2 regions of the Streptomyces sp. NPDC002144 genome follow, and region 2 is predicted to be linked to the other one. Evidence: riboswitches for the same ligand, from Rfam matches in the RefSeq annotation. Region 2 holds a riboswitch; the other holds the start of a gene.
The links. A riboswitch is a leader RNA that binds a small molecule or an ion and turns the genes downstream of it on or off. The one in region 2 is predicted to bind cyclic di-AMP.
Positions count from the first base shown of each region.

Region 1: it holds a riboswitch for cyclic di-AMP, as region 2 does, so the genes downstream of both, ACWCQ1_RS24665 (NlpC/P60 family protein) here and ACWCQ1_RS23780 (transglycosylase SLT domain-containing protein) in region 2, are expected to answer to the same signal.

Region 1 covers NZ_JBSFDB010000016.1:159,433-164,928, forward strand. The annotation lists gene ACWCQ1_RS24660 (SDR family NAD(P)-dependent oxidoreductase) at 1-756, opposite strand, end outside; gene ACWCQ1_RS24665 (NlpC/P60 family protein) at 845-2,503, opposite strand; cyclic di-AMP (ydaO/yuaA leader) riboswitch at 2,512-2,677, opposite strand; gene ACWCQ1_RS24670 (DUF5997 family protein) at 2,870-3,274, opposite strand; gene ACWCQ1_RS24675 (LysR family substrate-binding domain-containing protein) at 3,333-4,109, shown strand; gene ACWCQ1_RS24680 (TfoX/Sxy family protein) at 4,117-4,449, opposite strand; gene ACWCQ1_RS24685 (ATP-binding protein) at 5,212-5,496, shown strand, end outside.
Region 2 covers NZ_JBSFDB010000015.1:187,238-192,733, forward strand. The annotation lists gene ACWCQ1_RS23770 (FAD-dependent oxidoreductase) at 1-926, shown strand, start outside; gene ACWCQ1_RS23775 (HAD family hydrolase) at 1,165-1,968, shown strand; gene ACWCQ1_RS23780 (transglycosylase SLT domain-containing protein) at 1,990-2,472, opposite strand; cyclic di-AMP (ydaO/yuaA leader) riboswitch at 2,476-2,666, opposite strand; gene ACWCQ1_RS23785 (hypothetical protein) at 2,799-3,086, opposite strand; gene ACWCQ1_RS23790 (polyprenyl synthetase family protein) at 3,306-4,316, shown strand; gene ACWCQ1_RS23795 (CHRD domain-containing protein) at 4,591-5,496, shown strand, end outside.

The sequences.
Region 1 (5,496 bases), on a different contig from region 2:
TCCCGGCGGATTCGCCGCCCGCATCGCGTCCGAGATGGACCTGACGCCGCCGTGCGCGGTCAGCCCGCCGTCCACCGGGATCTCGGCCCCGGTGATGAAGGACGACTCGTCGGAGAGCAGGAACACCACCAGCGGCGCGATGTCGTCCACCGTGCCGCTGCGGCCCAGCGGTGTCTCCCCGATGGTCGCCGCACGGAACGCCGGGGTGGCGGCGGCGGTCATCGGCGTCTCGATGTACCCGGGATGCACGGTGTTGACCCGGATGCCCTTCGGCCCCAGCTCGGTCGCCGCGATCTTCGACAGCCCCCGCAACGCCCACTTGCTGGCGGTGTACGCCACCGGGTAGTAGCCGGTGAGCGCGGCGGACGAACCGACGTTGACGATCGAGGAACCCGGTGGCATCAGCGGCGCGAGGTGCTGGATCCCGAGCAGCGGTCCGGTGGTGTTGACGGCCTGGACCTGTGCGAAGTCCTCCGGCCGTACCTCACCGAGCCGTTCGCGCCGGATGACGCCCGCGTTGTTCACCAGACCGTGGATCTCGCCGTACGACTCCTTCAACTCCGCGGCCAGCGCGGCCCAGTCGCTCTCCCTGCTGACGTCCAGCCGCCGCACGTCACCCTGCGGTCGCACGTCCGTGGCCACCACCCGGGCGCCGGCCCGGGTCAGCGCCTCCACCTCGGCGGCGCCCTGGCCGCCCGCGGCCCCGGTGACGACGACGGTCTTCCCGGCCAGTCGCCCCTCGTACTGATCACTCATGCAGCCATCCTTCACCGGCGAGGCAGCGTCAGCGGCCGAAGAGGCCGCCCACGGTTCGTGGACGGCCTCCTCGGTGAAGCGTGTGCTGCTAGGCGGGGCGCACCGCTATGCGGATCGCGGCCTCGCCGGCGTAGTGGACCGACTCCTCGCGGATCACCGCGCCCGGTCCGGGGGCGTGGATCATCAGACCGTTGCCGGTGTAGAGGCCGACGTGGCTGAAGTTGTCGTTGAAGAAGATCAGGTCACCGGGACGGCTCTCGGCGAGCGGGACCACCGTGCCGGTGCTCGCCTGCTCGTGCGTGGACCGCGGCAGCGCGACCCCGGCGGCCCGCCAGGCGGCCTGGGTGAGCCCGGCGTTGTCGTACGACTCCGGTCCGACCGCGCCCCACAGGCAGGGCCTGCCGATCTGCGCCCGGGCGAAGGACACGGCCCGGTCCGCCTTGGTGCCGACCGCCGGCTCGGCGGGCGCCTCGGGCACCCCGGTGTCGAGGACCGACGGTTCCTGGAGCCGGCGCCACTGGTCCGACACGGGCAGGCTCGAGTCGACCGCGGCGGGCAGGTTCCACGCACCCGTGTCCATGACGGACTGCTGCTGCGGGGCCGCCTCGACGGTGGGCTGCTGGAAGCTCCACTGCGTGCCGGTGTCCAGGGCGGTCAACTGCTGCTGCGCCCCAGTGTCGGTGATGGACGGACCCATGTCGGGGACGGCCGGCTGCTGCGGGCCCCACGGTTCGCTCGCCGGCACGCCCGTGTCGAGCACGGACGGCTGCTGCAGCCGCCAGGCCTCCTCGGTCGCACGGCTCGCCTGGTCCGACCAGGGCGCCGGCACCGGCGCCAGAGCCGGCTGCGGCGCTGCCATGGTCATCGAGGGCATGACGGCCGACTGGGATGCCGTGGCCGCCGGGGACATGATGGTCGCCTGTGGCCCCGTGGCCGTCGGCGACATGATGGTCGACTGCGGTGTCATGGCCAGCGAGGGCATGACCGCCGTCTGCTCCGCCATGGGCGTCGGTGACATGACCGCCGACTGCGGTATGGACGTCTGCCGGGCCGTGTACCGGTACAGCAGCTCACTCGCCGCGGCGATCTTGCGCTGGCTCTGCTCCTTGGACGTACGCAGCGAGGCCTGCCGCGGCTCGCCGCCCGTCGCGCCCGCCGCCATGGCGGACTCCTGCCGCTGCGCCGGTACGGCGGGCAGCGCGGCCGTGCCGCCACCCGCGGTCAGCTCGGCGACCGGGCGGCGCGTTCCGCCCGCCGGCAGCTCGGCCACGGGCCGGCCGGGTGCCTCCAGTTCGAAGCCGGTCCGTGCCTCCGGGGAGCGCGCGGGCCGCGACGGGGCCGGGCGGGGGGAGGAGGTGCGCTGGGCGGGCATGCGGTCGGCCGGCAGGATCGCCGGGATCGTCGGCCCCAGCGAGGCGCGCGCCGCGTCGAACCACTGCCGGGTCACGTTGTCCAGATCGGGGTCCGAGCGCCTGCCGCCGCCCGCCGGTGCGCCGCGTCCTCGCGAGCCGGTCACCGTCGGGCGGGTGAAGTTCCACTGGCCGGTGTCGGACTCGGCCCGGTCGTAGAGGCTGCTCACCCGGTCCCGGACGGCCTCCCGGCTGGGGGCGTCCTCCCCGGCGAGGGGCACGGCGTCGGCGCTCTGCGAGAGCATGGCCACCGAGGTGAGGGCCGCCGCGGCGAGAGTGGAGTTGCGCATCCCGGGGAGGCCGGAGCCGCCCGTGCGCGATGGTCGATCCGGCGCCATGGGAGCCGTACTCCTTCCGTACTCCGCCTACCGAGTTAGCTGTCGGGTTCGGGCGGTCGTATCCGGAAGGCATGCCCTACGACCCTTGCCCGTGCGGGCAGTTGGGCCGATTCACCCCATGATTCGGTTGGGTCCCCGGCTCCGGTTCGACACCGGACTCGGCGGAGGCCACGCGTCCCGACGGGGTTCGCCGGAGGAACTCGAGTGGCCTGGACCCACGCTAGCCAACTTGTGCGGCTGGTGTGAAGGTTGAAGGGCAGAATGTCCGATACGCTTTTGTGACCTTCGTCGTGACGGGCCGTCAGATTCCGGTTTCGTGCACACAGCGGATCGGGAGCGTGACCGACCGTCGCGACGGCGGGTGCCTCAGGACCGCGGACCGTCCTCCTGGGCCGCCCGCTCGGCGTCGCGCTTCTTGATCCGCGCCGCCTCCTTGCGGACCTCCGCCTGGGTGGCCCGCTCCTTCACCAGCCACTCCGGCTGCTCCTGCTTGAGCGCCTCGATCTCCTCGGTGGTCAGCGGCTCGGTCACCCCGCCGCGCGCCAGCCCCGCGATGGAGACGCCCAGCTTCGCCGCGACCACCGGACGGGGGTGCGGCCCCTTGGCCCGCAGCTCGCGCAGCCACTCGGGCGGCTCGGCCTGGAGCTGGTCGAGCTGGGCGCGCGAGACGACACCCTCACGGAACTCGGCGGGGGTGGCCTCGAGGTACACACCCAGCTTCTTCGCCGCGGTCGCGGGCTTCATCGTCTGGGTGGTCTGGTGCGACTTCATGGGGTCCAGGGTATCGACCGGGTACGGGGCCCTCGACCACGGCCGGTAACCTGGCCAGGTGACAGGCTCGGAGACATCCCCCACGTTCCGGCTCGCGTACGTCCCGGGGACGACGCCCGCCAAGTGGGTGCGGATCTGGAACGAGCGGCTGCCCGGGATCCCGCTGCACCTCATCGCCGTACCGGCCGCCGAGGCGCCCGAGGTGCTGCGTGCGGGCGAGGCGGACGCGGGCCTGGTACGGCTGCCGGTCGACCGTGGGTTCTTCAGCGCGATCCCGCTGTACACCGAGACAACGGTGGTCGTGGTCCCCAAGGACCACGTGATCACGGCGGCCGACGAGGTGACGCTCGCCGATCTGGCCGACGAGGTGCTCTTCCACCCCCTCGACGACGTCTTCGGCTGGGACGCCCCTCCCGGTGAACCCGCCTTCGAGCGCCCCGCCACCACCGAGGACGCAGTGGAACTGGTCGCTGCGGGCGTCGGCCTCCTCGTCGTCCCCCAGTCCCTCGCCCGTCTGCACCACCGCAAGGACCTCACCTACCGCCCGGTCGTCGACGCCCCGCAGTCCGGTGTCGCCCTGTCCTGGCCCGAGGAAGCGACCACCGAACTGGTCGAGGACTTCATCGGCATCGTGCGCGGCCGCACGGTCAACAGCTCGCGCGGCCGCAAGCAGCAGCCCGAGGAGAAGCCAGGCCGGGAGGAGAAGCCGAGGCGGGAGGAGCAGCAGAAGTCCTCCGCCCACCGCAAGCCGGCCCCCGCCAAGCAGCCGGGCCGCACTCCCCGCGCGGGCGGCTCCAAGCCCGGCAGACGAGGCAGGCCCGGCCGCCGCTCGTAGGAACGTCTCACTTCGGCGGCAACCCCGCGGCGAAGGCGTACCCCTCGTCGATCCATGCGCCCAAGACCCCGTCGTCGGCGAGCGCGGACGGGTCGACGACGATCCAGCCACGCATCGGCCGCCCCGTCATGTCGAGGAGTCGCGCGCCCGGTCGGGCCAGCGCCGCGTCCGTGGCCTCCGGCCCCACACGGACCATCAGCCCCCCGGCGCCACTCGCGCTCACCGCCATGTTCCCGCGCAGCAGAAACGCGAGCCCCCCGAACATCCGCTTCTCGGTGATGTCCGGATCGGCCCCCAGATACCGCCGAATCCGCTCGGCCAACGCTTCGTCGTACGCCATGCCACGCCTCGCTCCGTGCTTCGACTCCCAGGATTCCAGGATGGCCCCGCACGCCTGTCCGGTTCAGCCGGAGGTGAGCCCCCGGCCGGAGTGTGGGCTCTCCTCACGTCGCGTCCGCGCGGACCGCACGGCGACGCCGAGACCGCGGCCACCGTGTCGCCGGCACGAGCCCGTGGCGACGAGGACACGCAGTGGGAATGACGGCCTTCGCGTCCGCGTCGGGGACAGGGCCACTGCCGCCCACAGGACATGCTGACACCTTGCCACCACGGCCCGGGCCCGCGCCCGGACCGTCGGCCCGCGCGCGGATCATGGGCCCGCCTCCGGATCGTCGGGCTGTGCCTGGGGCGTGGGGCTGTGCGTGGATCGTGGGGCTGTGCCTGGATCGTGGGGCCGCGCCTGGATCGTGGGGCTGTGCCTGGGGCGTGGGGCTGTGCCTGGGGCGTGGGGCTGTGCCTGGATCGTGGGGCTGTGCCTGGATCGTGGGGCTGTGCCTGGGCCGTGGGGCCGCCCCCGGACCGTGGGCCTCCCTCCGGATCGTCGGGCCGCCCCCGGACCGTGGGCCCGCCTCCGGATCGTCGGGCCGCCCCCGGACCGCCCTGCCGCGCCCGGACCGCCAGCCCGCCTCCGGATCATCGGCCCGCCCTCGGACCGTCGGCCCGCCCCCGGACCGTCGGCCCGCTCCCGCCCATCCCCGCCCATGGGCCCGCCCCCCGCCCGAGAGCCGTACCGGTATCGGTGGTCGGTGGCAGAATCGAGCGGGTGGACCGGGGGATCCTCGAGCGTGAGGCCGAGCTGACGCGACTGGCCGAGGCCGCAGGTGAGGCGGCGGACGGTGCCGGCTCGGTGGCGCTCGTCTTCGGTGAGGCCGGCATCGGCAAGTCCAGCCTGGTCAGAGCCCTTCCGGAGCGGTTGCCCGAGGAGGCGCGGATCCTGGTCGGACAGTGCGACGACCTCGCCACCCGCCGGCCCCTGGGCCCGTTCCGTGACCTCGTCGGCAGCGTCGGCGCCGAGCTGGCCCGCGCCGTCACCGAGGGCGGCGATCGT
Region 2 (5,496 bases):
TCGCCTACGGCGAGTGGTTCCAGCAGAAGCTGGTGCCCGAGCTGGAGCAGGTGCGGGTGGTCTCGGTCGACCGGGGGAGCGGCGGCTTCGAACTGAAGCTGGACTCCGGCGAGTTGTTCACCGCCCGCGCGGTCGTCGTGGCGACCGGCCTGCACGGCCTCGCCCACCTCCCCGCGGAACTGGCCGCGGCGCCGGACGGCCCCACCCCCACGGGCCCGGTCTCCCACAGCTCACAGCACCACGACCTCACGCGCTACGCCGGCAAGGACCTGATCGTGGTCGGCGCCGGCCAGTCCGCGCTGGAGACGGCGGTCCTGGCGGCGGAGGCGGGCGCGCAGGTGAGGGTGGTCTCCCGCGGCCACGGCAAGGTCGCCTTCGGGGCACCGCCCTGGGACCAGCCCAGGCTGCGCCCCGAGTCGCCTTTCGGCCGTGCCTGGTCGCTGTGGGCACTGAGCTACTACCCGCACCCGTACCGCCGTCTGCCGGCCGGGGCGCGCCACTACCTCGTCCGCCGGGTCCTCGGACCGCTCGGCGCGTGGTGGCTGCGCGACCGCTTCGAGGGCAAGGTGCAGGTCACCGAGGTCGACAGGATCGTGGGAACCGACGCGGACGGTGCCAGCCCGACGCTCACGGTGCGCACCTTCGGCGGTCAGACCGAGAAGCTGGCGGCGGACCACGTCATCGCGGCGACCGGCTACCGCGTGGACATCGCGGCGATGGACTTCCTCGGTCCCGAGCTGCGCACCCGTGTCGCCGTCAGCCGTGGCACGCCCCGGCTGGGCGCCGGGTACGTGTCCTCGGTCCCCGGCCTGTACTTCACCGGCCTGCCGGCCGCGGCCTCGTACGGACCGGTGATGCGGTTCGTCTGCGGCACGGAGTTCGCCTCCCCGAGGCTGGCGAGGCACCTGGCGGCGGCACACGGCTGAACCGCCCACCGCCGACCGGCGAGGAGCGCGTCCGCCCGGCGTGAGGCGCTCCTCGCGAGCTCCCCGGCACCCTCGCGAGCTCCCCGACACCCTCGCGAACTCCCCGACACCCCCCGGTGACAAGGGAGTTGAGCGACGCCCGTCGGCGCTACGGGAGTTGGCGGAGGGGCGGGGGAGAACGGGCCGGTCGACCGGTTCGCGATGAGTCGCCGGGGCGTGCGGTCCGTATTCTCTGATCATGGCCGCACCCACCGCATATGCACTCATCGCCACCGACCTGGACGGCACACTGCTCCGAGGTGACGACACCCTCTCCGACCGGTCTCTCGCCGCCCTCGCGCGCGTGGCCGGCGCCGGTGTCCGGCATCTCGTGGTGACCGGCCGGCCGGCTCCCAGAGTGCGGCCGCTCCTCGACGACCTGGGCGGTCGGGGGCTCGCGGTGTGCGGACAGGGCGCGCAGGTGTACGACCATCGCGCGGACCGTCTGCTGTGGTCCGTGACGCTGGACCGGGAGCTGGCCGAGACGGCCCTCGGCAAGATCGAGGCCGAGGTGGGCCAGGTGTACGCGGCCGTCGACCAGGACGGCGTCGACGGCCTCACGCTCATCGAACCCGGGTACCTCATGCCGCACCCCACCCTGCCCGCCGTACGGGTCGGCCGGCGCGACGACCTGTGGTGCGAGCCCATCAGCAAGGTGCTGCTGCGCCATCCCGACCTGTCCGACGACGAGTTGGCGGCGACGGCGCGCTCGGTGGTCGGCTCGCTTGCCACCGTCACCATGTCGGGGCCCGGGACCGTCGAACTCCAGCCGTGCGGCATCACCAAGGCCACCGGTCTCGCGCTGGCCGCCGAGCACCTGGGGCTCGGCCCGCGGCAGACCATCGCCTTCGGCGACATGCCCAACGACATCCCGATGTTCGACTGGGCCGCCCACGGCGTCGCGATGGCCAACGCCCATCCCGAACTCAAGGCGGTGGCCGACGAGATCACCCTGTCGAACGAGGACGACGGCATCGCCGTCGTCCTCGAGAGACTGTTCTGACCGGGTGGCTCGGTAGACGGCTCAGTAGGCGCCGTACACGTTGTCGATCGAACCGTAGCGCGCGGCCGCGTAGTTGCAGGCGGCGGTGATGTTGGCGACCGGGTCGTAGGGGTCCCAGGAGGTGCCGGACACGTGGTAGGCGGCGAAGGTCGGGTCGATGACCTGCAGCAGACCCTTGGACGGGGTGCCGGCGAGCGCGTTGGAGTCCCAGTTGTTGATCGCGTACGGGTTGCCCGAGGACTCACGGATCACGTTGCGGTAGATGCCGTTGTAGGTGCCGGGGATCCCGTGCTGCGCCATGACCTGGAGGGAGGCCCGGATCCAGCCGTCGAGGTTGTTGGCGTAGCCCAGCGAGGTGGCGGTGGCCACGGTGGGGGTGGCGGCGGAGGCGCTGGTCGCGCCCACGATCGGCAGGGCGAGGACGGCGGCACCCGTGCCGATGACGGCGAGCTTGCGGACGATGCGGGCGCTTCTGGTACGGCGGTGCTGAGCGGCAGCGGACATGACGAGTTTCCTCTCCGTCGCCTGCGAGGTGAGCTGTCGGGTTCGGGCGGGAGATGCCCGGCCGCACCGCCGTACGGCGACACGACTTCACCCCGAGCCGGGCCGGACGTCCTGGGACGTCCGAATCGGCGAACTACCTGGTTCCCCCGCTCCTGCCGTGCGTTCTCGGTTGGTGGAACGGGCGGCGGCAGGATTAGGCGTCCGCCCGACAGGCCGGGAACGTATGCGAGAGCACATGTCCGGAACAAGTACCGGATTCACACATCACCCCTGTTGACCTTGGTCTGAGGCATATGGGGTGCTTGATCCTTTGCGGTTGCCAAGCCTCAACTCGGGCGCGGGAAAAGGCGGATCGGGAGAAATGCACCGGAATGCGGATCATGCTCGGGCGTGAGCCAAGTCACTGGTTTAGACAAGAGAGGCAAAACGGGCAATGCCCTCAACTCGTAGTCAAACAGCCGCCCGTGGGGCAGACCGTGGCGATCGTCCGTTCCGCCATTGGTGAGCGTGTCGGCGGACAGGGGTATCCGGATGGCCTGGCCGCCGAGGAATGCGTGGTCGTCACCGGGGAAAGGTTGACTGCCGGGCTCGGCGTCGGCTTCTGTTCGGGACACGCGCCGCCGCTCCACTTCACGTCGGGTGCGCGAGTCGGTAAAAATCGGTTCATATCAGTTGATCAAAAACATACCGGTCTGATCCGATACCGCCCGGCCTGGACGGGTGGGCGGCATCGGTGATCGAAAGGTGACCGGATACGCTGACTTGAGTGATGGCAGCGACGTATCGACAAACCGCGTAACCGCCAGTAGACACCAGCAGACAGGAGACCCCTCGTGACCGTCGTCGGGCCGTTCGGGCTGAGCGTGCGGGACCAGGCTCTGGAAGCCGATGTCCAGGCCGGATTGGCGGCCGTCGAGGAGGGACTGCTCGAAGCCACCAAGAGCGAGGTCCCCTTCATCACGGAGGCCGCCCAGCACCTGGTGCGGGCGGGTGGAAAGCGCTTCAGGCCGCTGCTCGTGATGCTCGCCGCCCAGTTCGGCGACCCGTACGCGCCCGGAGTCGTACCGTCCGCCGTGGTCGTGGAGCTGACCCACCTCGCCACGCTGTACCACGACGACGTCATGGACGAGGCGGCGGTGCGCCGCGGGGTCGACAGCGCGAACACCCGCTGGGGCAACTCGGTGGCGGTGCTGACCGGCGACTTCCTCTTCGCGCGTGCCTCGCACATCCTGGCCGACCTCGGTCCGGAGGCCGTGCGGGTGCAGGCCGAGGCGTTCGAGCGGCTGGTCACCGGACAGATCCTGGAGACCGCGGGACCGCAGGACGGACGCGACCCGGTCGACCACTACCTGGACGTGCTCGGCGGCAAGACGGGGTCGCTGGTGGCCGTGTCCTGCCGGTTCGGCGCGATGATGTCGGGCGCCGACGAGACGGTCGTGGACGTCCTCACCCAGTACGGGGAGCGCCTCGGGGTCGCCTTCCAGCTCGCCGACGACGTCCTGGACATCGCGTCCGACTCGCACGAGTCGGGGAAGACGCCGGGGACGGACCTGCGCGAGGGCATCCCGACCCTGCCGGTGCTGCGGCTGCGCGAGCGGGCCGCGCGGCTCGGGCTGGCCGAGGACATCGCCCTGTGCGAGCTGCTCGACTCCGACCTCACCGACGACGAGCGGCACGCGGAGGCACTCGCCGGGCTGCGGGCGCATCCCGCCCTGGAGCAGGCGCGGCGCGACACCGTGCGGTACGCGGAGGAGGCGCGCTCGGCGCTGGCGCCGCTGAGGGAGTGCGACGCGAAGCTGGCGCTGATGGAGATGTGCGACGCGGTGGTGCACCGCGCGGGCTGATCCGCCCACGCCCCCTCGCCAGGGGGAATGCCCCTTTGGACGCGGCAGGGGACTCGTCCCCTGCACCGCCGTCGGCCCGGAAGGGCCTCGTTCCCCGGATGCCGTACGGGCTACAACGGACGGGCTGAGCCAGCCCCTCCCGGTGATGCGACACCCACCTGATGTGACGCGCATCACAAGCTTGGACTGAGTCCAGTCTCAGATCGCTTCCGTACTCATACCCAGCAGGCCGACGCAGGGGGTGTCGGCCGGTCTACGGGGAGAAAACTGCATCATGGGCAAGAACACGACGTTCTCGAAGCGCCGTAAGAGCCTCATTGTCACCGCCCTCGCGGTGGCCACCGCCGGCGGTGTCGCCGCCGCCACGATTCCCGCATCGGCCACCACGGCCACCCGCGCCGACCACGCGGGTTCCACCGCGACCCTGCTCGCCACCAGCCTGCGCGGCGCCAACGAGGTGCCGGTGCAGGGCGGCCCGGCCGTGGGGGACAAGGACGGCGCCGCGCTGGAGTTCATCAAGGTCCAGGGCGACAAGGTGTCCGTCGCCGTGACCTGGCGCGGCACCGGCAGGCCGACCATGCTCCACATCCACCAGGGCGCCAAGGGCACCAACGGCGGCGTCAAGATCGACTTCAGCAAGCTCATCGCCAAGAAGGCCAAGGGCCACCACCTCACCGGCACCGTCAAGGTCGACGACCCGGCGCTGCTCCAGGCGCTGACCTCCGACCCCGGCTCCTTCTACGCCAACCTGCACACGTCCCGGTTCCCGGGCGGAGCCGTCCGCGGCCAGCTCCACAAGGTCACCGTCGCCGCCTTCGACTTCCGCGACGCCCTGCACAACTTCCAGGCGTCCGTGGTCAAGGGCAAGCAGATCTACGAGTGCAAGCCGGCCGACGGCGGCGGGTACGCCTTCGCCCAGCGGGACGTCAGCGCCCTGCTCGGCGGCGGCATCAGGCACTCCTTCGTCGCGCCCAACTCCGGTACGCCGCAGTGGGTCGCACCCGACGGCAGCTCGGTGACCGGGGCCGTCCTGACCAAGACCCCGAACGGCACCGGCAACATCCCCGAGCTCGACCTGAAGGCCACGCAGTCCGGCAAGCACCGGGGCCTGCTCGCCGGCACCGCGGAGATCCTGCGGCTCAACACGGTCGGCGGAGTCGCTCCCTCCGGCAGCTGCACG